4 regions of the Bradyrhizobium sp. Ses1 genome follow, and region 4 is predicted to be linked to each of the others. Evidence: predicted binding sites of a transcription regulator. Region 4 holds the regulator's gene; each other region holds the start of a gene.
What was found. The regulator LexA, encoded in region 4, represses DNA repair genes until DNA is damaged. The targets are predictions, from matches to a motif close to TGTTCNNNNTGTGTTCNG.
Positions count from the first base shown of each region.

Region 1 (4,209 bases), on a different contig from region 4:
TCCATCGCGCGCATGACGAACTCGGTGTTCTCGTCGCGGATCGCCCACAATTTGTCTTCGATCGTCTCGCGCAGCTCCAAGGTCAGCGCCTCGAAGCGTGCCTGCGCGCCGGCCTTGGTCTTGTCGGCGATCCGGATCTTGACGGCGCCGACATCCTGAAGTGTGGCGGCAAGGCTCTGGTGCAGTTGCAGGCGTTCGGCCTCGGGTCCCGAGATCAGGATGCCGTCCATGGATATCTCATAGACCGGCGCGGTGACGACGCTGCCGCGCGCTTGCATCTCGAGCTTGAGGTTGCAGGGCAGCCGCTCGCCCTTGCGTGGGTCTTCGCGCTCGCCCTGCCGCAGCAGCACCGCGCAGCGCGATTTCAGTTTTTGCGCAAAGCTGGTCACCGCGCGGCCGGCCTGGGCGACGTCCTTGCCATGCGCTTCGGCGTCCCTGGTGGCCTGATCGATCTGGGCGGCGCTGTCGCCGACCGCGACGATGAAGCTCGAGGCGGAGGCGGCATTCTGCGCGATCTCGCCGGTGGTCTTATGCTGCTCCGTCACCGCGCCGCTGACATGCGCGAACACCGGGCGGATCGCCTCGATCGCCTGCGCGATGCGGTGTACGGCATCGGCCGAGCCCGCGGCGTCCTTCTGCAGTGCCTCGATCTTCTTCGTGATCTCTTCGGTCGCGCCCTGGGTCTGCACCGCCAGCGCCTTCACTTCGGTCGCGACCACCGCGAACCCCTTGCCGGCGGCGCCGGCGCGCGCTGCCTCGATGGTCGAGTTGAGGGCGAGCAGCGTGGTCTGCCGCGCGATCTGTGCGATCAGGTTGACGACGTTGCCGATCGCGGCGGAGGATTCACGCAGGCGGTCGACATTGGCGCGGGCCTCGCGCGCCGCGGCGCCCGCTTCGTCGGCGAGCCGGCCGGCGTCGCGCACCTGCGCGCCGATCCCCTGCGCCGAATCGGTGAATTTGTCGGCGGCCTCCGAGAAGGTCGCGGCCGTGGTCTGCGCCGCATTGGTGCGGCCGGTCAGCGCATCCGTGCGCTCGCGAATGGTCGCAAGCGTCGCAGCGGTCGCCTCGGCTCCGCCGGCCACCGATTGGGCGGCGCGCTCGAGCTGCCGGATCATGCCTCCGAGCTCGAGTTCCAGCAGCTCGAGGATTTCCCTGGCCGAACCGGTATCGGGGGAGGGGTTATCGGCCGGCGCCGCCGCTGCGGTCGCAACCTTCGGCTCGACGGCTGCTGCCACGCGTTCCGGATCTCGCTTGCGAAACAAACCGAACGCCGCCATGGGGGTTCTCTTGCAAGTTGAAATGGACTGTCCGATTCTCTCATTCGTAGGTGAAGTCGTGGTTAACGGCTGCCTGATTTTCCGGCAGGCGGCACGGCCGGTATGCCAGATCACGCCGCAAGTCTTTGATTTTGGCCTGTCGGAGGCCTATAACGCCGCGCTTCACCCCCTATTTTAGAGACGATTCCCAAGGGACCTCGCATGGCCGGCCATTCCCAGTTCAAGAACATCATGCACCGCAAGGGCCGGCAGGATGCCCAGAAGTCGAAGCTGTTCGGCAAGCTGGCCCGCGAAATCACGGTCGCGGCCAAGCTCGGCACCCCCGACCCCGCCATGAACCCCCGGCTGCGCGCCGCGATCGTTGCCGCGCGGGCGGAAAACATGCCGAAGGACAATATCGAGCGCGCCATCAAGAAGGCCGCTGGTAACGAGGGTGAGAACTATGACGAGATCCGCTACGAGGGCTATGGCCCCGGCGGCGTCGCCGTGATCGTCGAGGCCCTGACCGACAACCGCAACCGCGCCGCCTCCGACATCCGCTCCTACTTCACCAAGTCCGGCGGCAATCTCGGCGAAACCGGCTCGGTCGCCTTCATGTTCGACCGGGTCGGCATCATCGAATATGACCACAAGGCCGCCTCCGACGACGCGATGCTGGATGCGGCGATCGAGGCCGGCGCCGACGACGTCGTGTCGAGCGAAAGCGGCCACGAGATCTACGCCTCCCCGGAATCCTACCGCGAGGTTGCCAAGGCGCTGGAAGCGAAATTCGGCGAGCCGCGCAAGGCTGCGCTGACCTGGAAGCCGCAAAACACCGTCGCCGTCGACGACGAGACCGGCGAGAAGCTGCTCAAGCTGATGGATCTGCTCAACGACCACGACGACGTCCAGAACGTGTTCGCCAATTTCGAGATATCGGACGCGCTGATCGCGAAGATGGGCGGGTAGCCCCATCTCTCGTGATGCCGTCATGGCCGGGCTTGTCCCGGCCATCCACGCGTATCCACTCGTGCTGAAGGACGTGGATGCCCGGGACAAGCCCGGGCATGACGAGGTGGGTGCACCGCTTTCCCCGTGCATGACCTCTCCGTTTGTGTTTCGTTCTCGAAACGCAGCGGTTATCACTACCCCATGACAGGCCAGCCGATTCGCAAACCCACCCGCATTCTCGGCATCGACCCGGGCCTCCGCCGCACCGGCTGGGGCGTGATCGAGGTCGAGGGCAATCGGCTGGTGTTCATTGGCTGCGGCTCGATCGAGCCGTCGGAACGGCTGCCGCTGTCGGGCCGGCTGCTTGCGATCCATGAGGGGCTGGCCGCCGTGCTCGGCGATTTCAAACCGGCGGAAGCCGCGGTCGAGCAGACGTTTGTCAACAAGGATGGTGTTGCGACGCTGAAACTCGGTCAGGCCCGCGGCGTCGCCATGCTGGCGCCTGCAATGTTCGGCATCGAGGTTGCCGAATATGCGCCGAACCAGGTCAAGAAAACCGTGGTCGGCGCCGGACACGCCGAGAAGAACCAGATCGCCGTGATGCTGAAGATCCTGCTGCCTAAGGCCGAGCCGCAATCGCCCGACGCCGCCGATGCACTCGCGGTCGCGATCACGCACGCCCATCACCGCCAAAGCACCGCGCTGCGACTGAGAGTAGCCAGCCTATGATCGGCAAATTGAAAGGCCTCATCGACTCCTATGGCGAGGATTACGTGATCCTCGATGTCGGCGGCGTCGGCTATCAGGTGCATTGCTCCGCGCGCACGCTGCAGGCGCTGCCGTCCCCCGGCGAGGCCGCGGTGCTCTCGATCGAGACCTATGTGCGCGAGGACCAGATCAAGCTGTTCGGCTTCCGCACCGACAACGAGCGCGAATGGTTTCGCCTGTTGCAGACCGTGCAGGGCGTCGGCGCCAAGGTCGCGCTCGCCGTGCTTGGCACGCTGCCGCCTTCCGACCTCGCGAACGCGATCGCGCTGCGTGACAAGGCCGCGGTGGCGCGCACGCCCGGCGTCGGGCCGAAGGTCGCCGAGCGCATCGTCAGCGAGCTGAAGGACAAGGCCCCGGCCTTTGCCAATGTCGATCCCGCCGTGATCCATCTCGCCGGCGCCATCGACAACGAGCGCGCGCCGCGGCCGGTGACGGACGCGATCTCCGCATTGGTCAATCTCGGCTACGGCCAGCCGCAAGCCGCCGCCGCCATCGCCGCCGCCTCGCGCAACGCAGGCGAGCAGGCCGAAACCGCGCAGTTGATCCGGCTGGGCCTGAAGGAACTGGCGAAGTGATGGCTCACCCTACGGGACTATGCCTTCGCACTGCCTGTTACTGTGCCCTCTCCCCTTGTGGGAGAGGGCACAGTACCGGAATCGGCGACGAACACGATTGGGTGAGGGGTTTCTTTCCGCGAGCAGCTTGCCCGCCGCGACAACTCCTCATCCGTCGCGCATTGCATGCGCGCCACCTTCTCCCACAACGGGAGAAGGGAAGGACGCGCGCTTTGCCCACCCTACGATCGTCACGGAATTGACGACATGAGCCCGCCCTCCCGCATCGTCACTCCCGAACGCCGCGCCGATGATGTCGGCGACACCGCGCTGCGTCCGCAATCGCTGTCCGATTTCGTCGGCCAGGCGCAGGCACGCAAGAACCTTTCGATCTTCATCGAGGCCGCACGCAAGCGCGGCGAGGCGCTGGATCACGTGCTGTTCGTCGGGCCCCCGGGTCTTGGCAAGACCACGCTGGCGCAGATCGTCGCGCGCGAGCTCGGCGTCGGCTTTCGCGCCACTTCGGGCCCGGTCATTGCAAAGGCTGGCGATCTCGCCGCGCTGCTCACCAATCTGGAAGAGCGCGACGTCCTTTTCATCGACGAGATCCATCGCCTGAGTCCCGCCGTGGAGGAGGTACTCTATCCCGCGATGGAGGATTTTCAGCTCGACCTCATCAT
Region 1 is NZ_JCAMOQ010000001.1:509,696-513,904, forward strand. Features, by position in the region: gene AC5ZG5_RS02420 (methyl-accepting chemotaxis protein) at 1-1,277, opposite strand, end outside; gene AC5ZG5_RS02425 (hypothetical protein) at 1,276-1,455, shown strand; gene AC5ZG5_RS02430 (YebC/PmpR family DNA-binding transcriptional regulator) at 1,479-2,225, shown strand; gene ruvC (crossover junction endodeoxyribonuclease RuvC) at 2,409-2,936, shown strand; gene ruvA (Holliday junction branch migration protein RuvA) at 2,933-3,550, shown strand; gene ruvB (Holliday junction branch migration DNA helicase RuvB) at 3,797-4,209, shown strand, end outside.
Region 1: ruvC (crossover junction endodeoxyribonuclease RuvC) is a predicted target of LexA. The motif match lies at 2,366-2,383, and genes of this name have one in related genera.

Region 2 (4,209 bases), on a different contig from region 4:
ACACCCGGCGGTATTCCGGGCCGAACGAATGTTGCGCCACCTTGCAGTCTGCCGAAGGGCAGTTGCCGCAGCCTTGCGCGATCCGATCGCCAGTCCCGGTATTCCCAAACCTCAATCGCCGTCCCCGAGTTTAACGCAGGTTAACATCGATCGAATTCGACCGTTCCAGCGGCTGCATATTTTTCCCAGGGTTTGGCAGTTCCGCTTGGACACGCCGTTGCCGACGCGGTCGATCAAACTGCGTCATGCGATGCGTGACGGAACCATCTCGAAACGTGGTAGCCGCGGCGGCCCTTGGGCAAGCTCGGACGCGTCCGGACCGACGAGCAACTTGTCGTCCGAGGAGCCGGAAGCACTCTACGATCCCGTCAGGTGTGGAGGGATACCGTCAAGCAGGCCCGTTCGAAAACTCGTGCGTTCTCGGGCAGATGCACCAAATCGCGAACATTTTGATGGAACTTTGTTCTTGTCCGGAGAACTACGGCGCCCGCGCGGGCTCGATCGGTACATGGACACCCAGTGCTCGCCCACATTGGGTTTCAGTCGCGGACGATCGCTGTCATCGGGGCGGAGCAATCGTAGCTGGGCGATGGGACTGCAGGCTGCGCGGGCTGTCGCTCCAGTGCTTGCCGTTGGCGGCGATCGGATGCCAGCGAGCAAGCCATTGCGCGCAAGCGTCGATCTGGAGCGCGTGTTCGAGGAACCTTCGCAAGGCACGCGACGAGCTTTGCGCGAGCGCCTGATCGATCGCAGTCGAGTTCACGACTGCTAGTTCTTCCCAACCATCTCGACGGGATGGCGGCCTTATTGCTGCAACTGCCATTGCTCGGCGTAGACAGCCAGCCGCTCATATTCTTCGGCGATCTTAAGCAGCCTTTCGCGCGAGCTACGGTACGCAAACGACTCTGCTTTGGTACGGGTTTCCTCCGCTTGCTCTCGCCAGTAGCGCGGGTCTTGCAGCGTGTTCCTCATGGCATTTCCCGTTCTGATCTGTCTGAAAGACAATTCCGGAACGGAAGAGATGCTCCCTCGCAAGGAAGGAAACCCGGATGCCCGCTAACTTGCGTTAAGCTCGAAAGGAACTTCGTTCTCGGTCGGAGAACTACGGATTGTCGCCCTCTCTCGGAAACGGCTCAAAGGTTTGACGTCCCAGGAACGTGTCAGGCTTTGCACTTTGTTCGAGGAGTTCGAAGGACTGGGCGACGATCTCGCGCGACCGTGTAGCGATGACATCGTCCTGTGTCCGGGAAGGGCGGCAAATATGAGTGCGCCAGTCGATCATGTTCGGGCTCCCTCAGATTTATGCAGGCGGGAGCGCGATTGGTCTCTCAGCCACCGACGCCTACGGGGCGGATCCGCTGCCGATGATGGACGGGCAACTCGGACGGTGCAGGTTTGGTTCGAAGTGGCTGGGGGCAAAAAGAACATATTGCGAACATGGAACAAAGGTGGTACAGAATTTCCAACGCAATAAACCATCGATTTCTTAATCGCGCCCCGTTTGTCCCGCTAGCGAATCCCCGTCATAAGGAGCACATCCAATGTCCGCCACTACGCTGCGTATTGTCGAAGGATCCTCTATGGATAAATCCAAAGCTCTGTCTGCTGCGCTGTCCCAGATCGAGCGCCAGTTCGGCAAGGGCTCGGTGATGAAGCTCGGCAAGAGCGACCGCTCGATGGATATCGAGACGGTATCGTCGGGGTCGCTTGGGCTCGACATCGCGCTTGGCGTCGGCGGCTTGCCGAAGGGACGTATCGTCGAGATCTACGGGCCGGAGTCGTCGGGCAAGACCACGCTGGCGCTGCACACGGTGGCGGAAGCGCAGAAGAAGGGCGGCATCTGTGCCTTCATCGACGCCGAACACGCGCTCGACCCGGTCTATGCGCGTAAGCTCGGCGTCAATATCGACGAGCTTCTGATCTCGCAGCCGGATACCGGCGAGCAGGCGCTGGAGATTTGCGACACGCTGGTGCGTTCGGGCGCGGTCGATGTGCTGGTGGTCGATTCGGTGGCGGCGCTGGTGCCCAAGGCCGAGCTCGAAGGCGAGATGGGCGATGCGCTGCCCGGCCTGCAGGCGCGCCTGATGAGCCAGGCGCTGCGCAAGCTCACCGCCTCCATCAACAAGTCCAACACCATGGTGATCTTCATCAACCAGATCCGCATGAAGATCGGCGTGATGTACGGCTCGCCCGAGACGACCACCGGCGGCAATGCGCTGAAGTTCTACGCTTCCGTTCGCCTCGACATCCGCCGCATCGGCGCGATCAAGGAGCGCGACGAGGTGGTCGGCAACACCACGCGCGTGAAGGTGGTGAAGAACAAGCTGGCGCCGCCGTTCAAGCAGGTCGAGTTCGACATCATGTATGGCGAAGGCGTCTCCAAGATGGGCGAAATCCTCGACCTCGGCGTCAAGGCCGGCATCGTCGAGAAGTCCGGCGCCTGGTTCTCCTATGACAGCCAGCGGCTCGGTCAGGGCCGCGAGAACTCCAAGGCGTTCCTCCGCTCCAACCCCGATATCACCAGCAAGATCGAGCTTGCGATCCGGCAGAACTCCGGCCTGATCGCCGAGCAGATCCTCGCGGGCACCCCCGAGCGTGACGCCGACGGCGAGGAGCCGGCGGAAGAGTAAGTTTTTTCGAAATATCCGATTTCTTCGCGGGAAGCGGGCGCTGAGGACGTTGAGTTGCCGACGTCTTCGGCGCCCGTTTTGTTTTTTGCGCGATTGCCGAGGGGGCCATGAAGCGCCTGATCCTGACCAGTTCGTCCGGCTACGGCCTCATGCGCATGGACCTCGCTGAAGCTGTCATTCCTTTCACCACTCGTCTTGTATGGGGGCGCTTGCCGTCTCCCGACGATCTCGCCACCTATGTCGCCGCGCGTTCGGAGCAACACGGTCCGGGATCTCATTGGTCGGACTTCGTCGGCGAGTTTCGCAACGACAGCGAAGCTCGCAAGGACCTCGCCTTGGTCGACTTCTGCAAGCCATACAAGACTATCGAACTATGGTTTGATCCAGAGCCCGATGATCAGTTGAAGCTGATCTTGCTGCTTGATTTCTTTCGTTCCTACCCGGAAACAGCAGCCAAGTTGAAGTTGCGCATTGTCGACTTCGATCTGATCATGATGGACCACGAGGGGCCGGCCGCGCAGCACGTTCGCAAAGTCGATGTTACCGGGGCAATGCTTGAAACGGGAAGCATGAGCTGGCAGGCGTATAGGGCGCCGACGTCAGAACCTTGCTTTCACCTCCTGGGCAAGGATTTGAGTGCGCTGCCGATGCTCAGGCGAACTCTGATTGATCTGCTCGAAGAGCTTCCCTCGGCTTCCACCGGGCTGGGTGCTACGGAAATGCGGATGCTGGAGCTGATCTCAAGGGGCTATGCGAACATCAACCCGCTTTTCCACCTCAGGAAGCTTCGCCAAACGCGCGTCTTCAACGAGTGGGAGCGGGGTTACCTGCTTGACGGGCTTGGGCTCGGCCCGACGCCTGCGGTCGCGGGACTCGACGAAGAGCTGCGGACGATCAGACGGGATAACTTGCGGGACCGGCATACGGCGCTCCTGCGTAGCCGGCTGTCGCTCACTAAGTTTGGCAAGGCCGTCGTCGCCCACAAGGAAGATTTCAGCCGCCACAACCCGATCGACCGCTGGTGGGGCGGCACACATTTGACCAACGATAACCTCTGGCGCTGGAATCCGAGGCTCGTCGCGCCGTGACACGGCCGTAGGATGGTAGAGCGCAGCGAAACCCATCATTGCCGCCAAGCGCACGGGCGCGATGGGTTTCGCTGCGCTCTACCCATCCTACAATTCTGCAATTTCGAGGTTCCGGGGCCGCGCCATTGCGCGCCCCGGAATGACGGCGTCACCTCACTCCGCGGCCTGTGCGTAGTCGCTGACCGGCGGGCAGGAGCACACCAGGTTGCGGTCGCCGTAGACATTGTCGACGCGGCCGACCGGGCTCCAATATTTGTCTGACCGGGAGACGCCGTCGGGGAAGCAGCCCTCAGTGCGGCTATAGGCGCGATTCCATTCGTCGTCGGCGATATCGTGCACGGTGTGCGGCGCGTTCCGGAGCGGTGAGGCTTCGACCTTGAAGCGGCCGCTCTCGATCTCGGCGATCTCCTGGCGAATCGCGATCATGGCATCACAAAAACGATCGATCTCGGCCTTGGATTCCGATTCCGTCGGCTCGATCATCAGCGTGC
Region 2 is NZ_JCAMOQ010000057.1:14,198-18,406, reverse strand. Features, by position in the region: gene AC5ZG5_RS38700 (hypothetical protein) at 805-972, opposite strand; gene AC5ZG5_RS38695 (hypothetical protein) at 1,103-1,282, opposite strand; gene recA (recombinase RecA) at 1,542-2,630, shown strand; gene AC5ZG5_RS38685 (hypothetical protein) at 2,738-3,718, shown strand; gene gcvP (aminomethyl-transferring glycine dehydrogenase) at 3,872-4,209, opposite strand, start outside.
Region 2: recA (recombinase RecA) is a predicted target of LexA. The motif match lies at 1,421-1,438, and genes of this name have one in related genera.

Region 3 (4,209 bases), on a different contig from region 4:
GCGGGGCATGACGGCTTAAGTGAACCGCGCGCCGGCCTTCAGCGGCGTGCCGCGCAGGAAGTCGACCGACTTCATCCGTGCCTTGCCTTCGCGTTGCAGTTCGAGGACGCGGATGGCGCCCCCGCCGCAGGCGATCGCAAGGTTATCGTCCAGCACTGTGCCTGATGCGCCCGAGCCGTTCGCCAGTTCGCAGCGGAGAATCTTGATACGCACCGTTTCGCCATCGTGAGGCAATTCAGTCCAGGCGCCGGGAAATGGCGATAGGCCGTGAATGTGGCGCAGCACGGCTCGCGCCGCGCCATTCCAGTCGATCCGCGCTTCCGCCTTCTCGATCTTGGCGGCATAGGTGACGCCGTCCTCGCTCTGCCTGGTGAGTTGCAGCGCGCCGCGTTGCAGCGCGGCCATCGCCCGCACCATCAGGTCGGCACCGAGCGGCGCCAGCGCATCGTGCAGATCGGCCGCCGTCATCCGGTCGGTGATCGCAAGCCGCTCGGCCATCGCGACATCGCCGGTGTCGAGGCCGACATCCATCTTCATCACCATCACGCCGGTCTCGGCATCGCCGGCCATGATGGCGCGGTTGATCGGCGCAGCGCCGCGCCAGCGCGGCAGCAGCGAACCGTGCAGGTTGTAGCAGCCAAGCCTTGGCGCATCGAGGACCGCCTGCGGCAGGATCATGCCATAGGCAACCACGACGGCCGCATCGGCCTGATGCGCGCGAAATTCCTCCAGCGCTTCCGGTGTCTTCAACGTCTTCGGCGTCAGCACGGGAATGCCGAGCCGCCGCGCCTCCTGCTCAACCGGCGTCGGTTGCAGTTGCAGGCCGCGGCGCCCGCCCGGCTTCGGCGCACGGGTATAGACGGCAGCGATCTCGTGGCCGTAGCCGGCCAGCTCGAGCAGCGTCGGCACGGCGAAATTGGGCGTGCCCATGAAGATCAGGCGGAGAGTCATGGAGCGGGTTACCTTGGCTGAAGGTAAAAATACTCGTCATGGCCGGGCTTGTCCCGGCCATCCACGTCTTCGTGCTCGCGACGCGGAAGGACGTGGATGCCCGGCACAAGGCCGGGCATGACGGCGGAAATGGTGGCGCCTTACTCCACCGCGCGCTTGGCGGCCTTGGCGAACTTCTTCAGTACGCGGTCGCGTTTCAGCTTCGACAGATAGTCCACGAACAGGATGCCGTTCAAATGGTCGATCTCGTGCTGGATGCAGGTGGCGTAGAGGCCCTCGGCGTCCTCTTCATGCACCTTGCCGTCGATGTCGGTGAAGCGCACGCGCACCCGCGCCGGCCGCTCGACCTCCTCGTAATATTCGGGGATCGACAGGCAGCCCTCTTCGTAAACCGACGTCTCCTCGGACGCCGAGATGATCTCCGGGTTGATGAACACGCGCGGCTTCGGCGTGGTCTCGCCGTTCTCGTCCTTTTTCGCGAGATCCATGGTGACCAGCCGTAGCGGCTGCGCGACCTGGATCGCGGCCAGCCCGATGCCGGGCGCCTCGTACATGGTTTCGAACATGTCGTCGACCAGCTTGCGGATCTCAGGCGTGATCTTTTCGACGCGTTTGGAAACCAGCCGCAACTGCTTGTCCGGCAGGATGATGATTTCTCTCAAGGCCATGGCGGGCGATTTAAGCGCTTGATATGCCGCGGTCAATGCGATCCGGAACCGGTTAAGACGGCCTTAACCATGATTCTTCTGCTTTTCTTAACCACGAATCTTCACGGCTTGTTAACCATAAATGTTCCACTTTCGTTCGCAGTCGCCTGCGAATCGGCTATAGCGCTTGCATGAACGAGATTCTCTTCATAGTCGGCGACTGGCCGGTCCGCGTCGCGGACGCCTTGGTTGCGTTCGGCGTGCTCGTGCTCATCCTGCTCCTGACGATCGCCATCGTGATCGCGCGGTCCTCCCGGCGCGGCGCGGAACTGGCTGTCGCGCAGACCATCCGCGCCGATGAGCTGGAAGAGCGGCTGAGCGAGGTGCTGCGCGCCCAGAGCGAGGCGAGCGGCCGGGTCGATGCGATGACGCAGGCGCTCGCCGGCCGCCAGGCCGAGATGGCGCGCGCCGTCAATGAGCGGCTGGATTCGGTCACCCACCGCGTCGGCCAATCCATGGAACAGACCACGCGCCACACGATGGACAGCCTGCGCCATCTGCATGAACGGCTCGGCATCATCGACAACGCGCACAAAAACCTCACCGACCTGACGACGCAGGTGACGACGCTGCGCGACGTGCTCGCCAACAAGCAGTCGCGCGGTGCCTTCGGCCAGGCGCGGATGGAGGCGATCGTCCAGGACGGACTGCCGAAGGGCTCCTTCGAATTCCAGTTCACGCTCTCGAGCGGCAAGCGGCCGGACTGCGTGGTGTTCCTGCCGGACCAGCGCCCGCTCTGCATCGACGCGAAATTCCCGCTGGAGGCGATGACCGCGCTGCACGACGCACGCAGCGATGAGGAACGCAAGATTGCCAGCCAACGCTTGCGCAACGACGTGATGAAGCATGTCAGCGACATCGCGGAGAAATACCTGATCGCCGGCGAGACCCAGGACACCGCGCTGATGTTCGTGCCGTCGGAGTCGGTCTATGCCGAGATCCATGACGGCTTCGATGATGTGATCCAGAAGGCCTACCGCGCCCGCGTAGTGCTGGTGTCGCCGTCGCTATTGATGCTCGCGATCCAGGTGATGCAGCAGATCATGAAGGACGCACGGATGCGCGATGCAGCCGACCAGATCCGCACCGAGGTGATCAAGCTCGGCGACGATCTGTCGCGGCTGCGCGACCGCGTGCTCAAGCTGCAGAACCATTTCTCGCAGGTGAACGAGGACGTACGCCAGATCCTGATCTCTGCCGACAAGATCGAAAAGCGCGCCGGCCGGATCGAGGAACTCGATTTCAGCAAGTCAGACGCCCCGGTGGAACTGCCGCGGATCGTGCCGAGCGGCAGACCCGAATTGTTTCCTGCCCCGCCCAAGCTGCAGGCGGGGGAGTAGGCAACCATTGTCATCGCCCGGCTTGACCGGGCGATCCAGTATTCCAGAGACGGCAGTTGGGCACGCGCAGCTATTACGTCTATATTCTCGCAAGCCGCATCGGAGGCACGCTCTACATTGGCGTAACGAATGATCTCGTGCGCCGCATCGCCGAACATAAGCTGAAGATCGCTGAGGGCTTCACCAAGCGCTATGAGGTGAGCCGCCTAGTCTATTTTGAGGTCTTTGAGGAGATCGAGCATGCGATTCATCGGGAAAAGCGACTGAAGAAGTGGCCGCGGGCCTGGAAGATCTCATTGATCGAAAAAGGTAATCCGGATTGGATCGATCTCTATCCCGAGATTGCGGGAACTTAAGAGTAATTCGAATAGGTCTCTGGAATACTGGATCGCCCGGTCGAGCCGGGCGATGACAGTCTTTCTTGGCCGAATCTGCTAACAGGGCTCCATGACCGCGCCTGAAGCGACAGCCGCCGCGACCGAGAAAGCCGAGCCTGCCGCCACCTCCTGGCGCGACAGCCTTGCCGTCTATCTGCAGCCGCGCGTCCTGATCGTGCTGGTGCTGGGCTTCTCCTCCGGCCTGCCGCTAGCGCTGTCGGGCTCGACGCTGCAGGTGTGGATGCGCGAGGTCGGCGTCGATCTCGGCACCATCGGCCTACTGGCGCTGGTCGGCACGCCCTACACGCTGAAATTCCTCTGGGCGCCGCTGGTCGATGCGCTGCACGTGCCGTTCTTCACGCGACATTTCGGACGGCGCCGCGGCTGGCTGTTGTTCTCGCAGCTCCTGCTAATCACCACCATCCTGCTGCTCGCGATCGCCGATCCCGCGCGTTCACCCTGGTTCGCCGCCTTTGCCGCGCTCCTGGTCGCCACCACCTCCTCGACGCAGGACATCGTCGTCGATGCTTTTCGTGTCGAGAGCCTGCCCGAGAGCGAGCAGGCCGCCGGCATGGCGTCTTATGTCGCGGCCTATCGCATCGGCATGCTGGTCTCGACCGCCGGCGCGCTGTTCATGGTCAGCGGGTTCGAGGGCGCGGGCGTGGTGCGTTCGGCAGCATGGATGTGGGGCTATGTGGCAATGGCCGCCCTCGTCGTGATCGGGATGATCACCGCGCTGGTTGCGACCGAGCCGGCGCAGTCAAAGGACGCCGAAGCGGCCACAGCCGCGCAAACGGCGTTCTCGCGCGTGATCCAGGCGGCGGTCGGAGCGTT
Region 3 is NZ_JCAMOQ010000004.1:307,441-311,649, reverse strand. Features, by position in the region: gene truA (tRNA pseudouridine(38-40) synthase TruA) at 1-9, opposite strand, end outside; gene fmt (methionyl-tRNA formyltransferase) at 16-951, opposite strand; gene def (peptide deformylase) at 1,092-1,619, opposite strand; gene AC5ZG5_RS08210 (DNA recombination protein RmuC) at 1,790-2,998, shown strand; gene AC5ZG5_RS08205 (GIY-YIG nuclease family protein) at 3,055-3,354, shown strand; gene AC5ZG5_RS08200 (AmpG family muropeptide MFS transporter) at 3,446-4,209, shown strand, end outside.
Region 3: AC5ZG5_RS08210 (DNA recombination protein RmuC) is a predicted target of LexA. The motif match lies at 1,742-1,759, and genes of this name have one in related genera.

Region 4 (4,209 bases):
CGCCTATCACCGCACGCTTGCCCGTGACGTCGCGGCAAAACGTACTCAGCCGCCACTCGCGATGTCGGCGATGGATGGCTATGCGGTGCGATCCGCCGACGCCGCCGACTTGAGCGCGCGGCTGAAGGTGATCGGCGAAGTCGCCGCGGGCCGGCCGTTCGGTCGGGAACTTGGTCCGCGGGAAGCGGCACGGATCTTCACCGGAGGCGTCATTCCCGCCGGCGCCGATGCGGTCGTGATCCAGGAGGACGCCCAGGTCGATGGCGATCACATCACCATCACCGAGGCCGCTGTCGCCGGGCGGCATATCCGGCCCGCCGGCGTCGATTTCCGCGAGGGTGACGTGCTGCTCAGGCGCGGAAGCCGGCTGACCGACCGCGCGCTGTCGCTGGCGGCGTCGATGAACTATCCGGAACTCCCCGTGCGGCGCCGACCCAAGGTCGCCGTGCTCGCGACCGGCGACGAACTCGTGATGCCGGGCACCTCTCCGGGTCCAGGCCAGATCGTCTATTCCAACGGCTATGCGCTGCGGGCGATGGCGCGTGCGGAAGGCGCTGAAGCGATCGATCTGGGGGTCGCCGCCGACACGGTTGCCGCCACCACTGACGGCATCCGCCGCGCGCATGCCGCGGGCGCCGACATCCTCATCACCACCGGCGGCGCCTCGGTCGGCGACCATGACCTCGTGAAGCCGTCGCTTGAGGCCGAGGGCGTGACCATGGCGTTCTGGAAGATCGCGATGCGGCCGGGCAAGCCGATGATGCATGGCCGGCTCGGCGCGATGCGAGTGATCGGCCTGCCCGGCAATCCGGTGTCGTCCTATGTCTGCGCCTATCTGTTCCTGGTGCCGTTGATTCGGGCCCTGCTCGGCCGCTCGGCGATTCATCACGTGACGGAAAGCGCCCTGCTCGGCCGCGATCTCGCCGCCAACGATCAGCGCGAAGATTATCTTCGTGCGCTACTCGAAGAGCGCGACGACGGCACGCTGATCGCAACGCCGGTCACCAAGCAAGACAGTTCGCTGCTTGGGAATCTCACTGCGGCGCAGGCACTTGTGATCCGTCCGCCATTCGCGCCAGCCGCAGCAAAAGGCGCGCCTTGCGACATCCTCCGATTGCCCGAATGACGCTGCGACCAGCATCTGCCGGAGCATCTCTGGTCGCGTTCACCAGAAATTAAGTGGTTGCGGAACACATATCGAACATATAGTGTCCGTTCATGATTTGTTTCGAAACTCGCTGTCTACGAATGGGAGTGCGTGACTCCCGAGATCAGCTCTTCTCAAGTCTCGGATCGAACGACGCTACCAACCGGGGGAATGCTCGCGATGCTTACGCGCAAACAGTATGAACTTCTGCGTTTCATCAACGAACGGCTGAAAGAGGCCGGCGTGCCTCCTTCCTTCGACGAGATGAAGGACGCGCTCGACCTGCGCTCGAAGTCCGGCATCCACCGCCTGATCACGGCGCTGGAGGAACGGGGCTTCATCCGCCGCCTGCCGAACCGCGCCCGCGCGATCGAGGTGATCAAACTGCCTGAGCTCTCCGCTGCCGGCAACGGCCGCCGCGGCTTCACGCCGAGCGTCATCGAGGGCACGCTCGGCAAGCGCACGACCAGCGCGGCCGTGGCCGAAGACGATGGCAACCGTCCCGTCGCCGTTCCCGTGATGGGCCGGATCGCGGCGGGTACGCCGATCGAGGCGCTGCAGACCCGCAGCCACACCATCAGCGTGCCGCCCGACATGCTCGGCTCCGGCGAGCATTATGCGCTCGAGGTGCGCGGCGATTCCATGGTCGAGGCCGGCATCCTCGACGGCGACATGGCGCTGATCCAGCGTAACGACACCGCCAACACCGGCGACATCGTGGTGGCGCTGATCGATGAGGAGGAAGCGACGCTGAAGCGCTTCCGTCGCCGCGGCGCGTCAATCGCGCTTGAGCCTGCCAATGCGGCCTACGAAGTCCGCATCCTGCCGCCGAACCGGGTGCGGATCCAGGGCAAGCTGATCGGGCTTTATCGCAAGTACTGAGCCGACGAGGACGCAGCAGCTCGTCTGGTACTTTGGTGGGTGATCTGCCCTCAAGGACACTGACAAGAACGATTTAGAGTGATTAGAATAAGAGCCCCGGTAAGTTCGCCGGGGCACTCTCGGTGCAAGGAGATGTGCGGCAGCGCCTCCTATCGTGTTTGTGAACGGCTAGAGGGCGCGGGCCGTACAAATGCCAAGAACGGAGCAGAGGCTTATAAGTTATCGTCCACTCTGATAGAGGCCTGCGCCTCTTCCCAGGCACGGGTCGGCTATCTCGAATGAGGAGCAATCCGATGTGTGACTATAGCCTGCATGCCGTGGCGACGCGTCCCGCCCAAGTTGGAGAGACGCTTATCACCACCACCTTCCGCGGCACTTCGACCCGCGGCTTCGCTTCGGAAAGCGATCCGACGGTCGCAGTCTGCATGCTTCCCGGGACCGAACTCGCGTTCGCCGATAACGTCCGCTACGACAATCGCTGGATCTGGACCAAGACGACCGGCTTCCGTGTCGGCAAGTTCAACCAGATCGATGCGCATATTCGGGATCGTCATCACGACGCGATCGAATTCCCCGATGGCAGCCATGTGCTGGTGACCCAGCTCTGCGAAGGGCAGCGAGCGACCGTGCTGCAATTGCCAGTGACGCATCATGTTGCAGAGCCGGCACCGAAGGCGGTCGACCAGCGCCCCGCGCCGAACCCGCTGTTCATCGGCTGAGAGCTTCGGGCAGCGTGCGCCGCCGGTCTCGGCCGGCGGGACGTTGCCGCGGGTGAAAAGCAAAGTATTTCGAGCGGCCCCGGAGGCCATCCGGGGGCGCATGCGATTTTTTGTTGAACTATTCGCAAGGGGCATGATCGGTGGTCACCAAGATCACATGGCAAAAAGCCGGACGGGTGGCCCAGCCCGGCCGATACATGTTCAGGTTCGGCTGGCTCACCGTCGCAGCGGAAGATCTCGCGATCTGGGAGCGATTTCCGGATGCGAGTTTCACGCTCGTGCAAGTGCCGTCGCATTCGGGCGGTCCGGACGAATTTCGGCTCGGCGCCTTCGAGCTGCCGGCCAACGCCGGTGGAGATTGACGGGAGCGCTCAGTCTTCCGGCTGCAGGTCGGACTCGGACGGGGTCGCATCGATGGCGCGCGGCGCGGGTGCCCCTTGGATCCGGATCGTGGTCTCGGGTTCGCCTTCGCCTGACACCGCAGGCGACCACGGCCGGTCGAGGCCGGCAGGCTTGACCGCATCGATGACGAAGCCGTTCCGGTTCCGCCGCAGCGCCAGCCCGCCCTGCCGCCGCAGGCGCTCGGCATCGATGACCGCCGCCGCACAGCCTTGTGGCACCGGCCGTGCGGTCACGATCAGCACCGCCCGTTCGCAATCGTCCGCGAGCGCCTCGGATCGCTGCGTGAGCGCAACGAACGCGCCGCCCGCGGCCGGGGTCACGCAGCCGCCCTCATCGCATGAGACGCCCTCCGTGAGCGACGGGTCGCTTGCAGTGCGAGCATCGGCATCCGCGGCAAGCCACTCCTTGGCGAGAAACGCGTCCTTCGCGGTGCGCATCAGGTGCAACCGCCCGTCACCGCCGCGAACGGCGACATTGCGGCCGTCGCCGGAAATCAGGATGTCGGGTTGCGGCGCCCTCACCGCCCAGACCACCGCAATGAGAAGCACCGCCGCGCCGGCGAAGCGCAGCGGCGTGCGCAACAGCCCGAGCAGGATGACGCCCAGGCTCGCGGCGATCAGCGGGCCGATCCCGAACGCACTGACGTGGCCGACTGCGCCCGGCAGCGCGGCGACCCATTGCGCAACCACGATCATCCAGTCGATGCCGCTGCCCATGATCGCCCAGAACACGCCGTCGAAACCGAACGGCATCGCCAGCAAGCCGAGGAGCCCGGCCGGCATCACCAGCGCCGACACCACCGGCATCGCCGCCAGATTGGCAAGCACGCCGAAGGGCGCCACCCGATGGAAGTGAAAGGCGGCATAGGGCGTGGTCGCCAGTCCCGCTACCAGCGAGGCCAGCAGCAGCATCGCAATCTCGCGCCCGCCCCACAGCGCGATCCGCGCGGTCGCGGAATGATCGGGCGCGGCAAACAGATGCGGCATGCCAATCTGCACCAGCGCCACCAGCCCGAGGGTCGCCGCAAAAGACATCTGGAAACTGGGGTGAACCAGCGCT
Region 4 is NZ_JCAMOQ010000005.1:162,750-166,958, reverse strand. Features, by position in the region: gene AC5ZG5_RS09090 (molybdopterin molybdotransferase MoeA) at 1-1,126, shown strand, start outside; gene lexA (transcriptional repressor LexA) at 1,328-2,029, shown strand; gene AC5ZG5_RS09080 (hypothetical protein) at 2,323-2,748, shown strand; gene AC5ZG5_RS09075 (hypothetical protein) at 2,889-3,110, shown strand; gene AC5ZG5_RS09070 (ComEC/Rec2 family competence protein) at 3,120-4,209, opposite strand, start outside.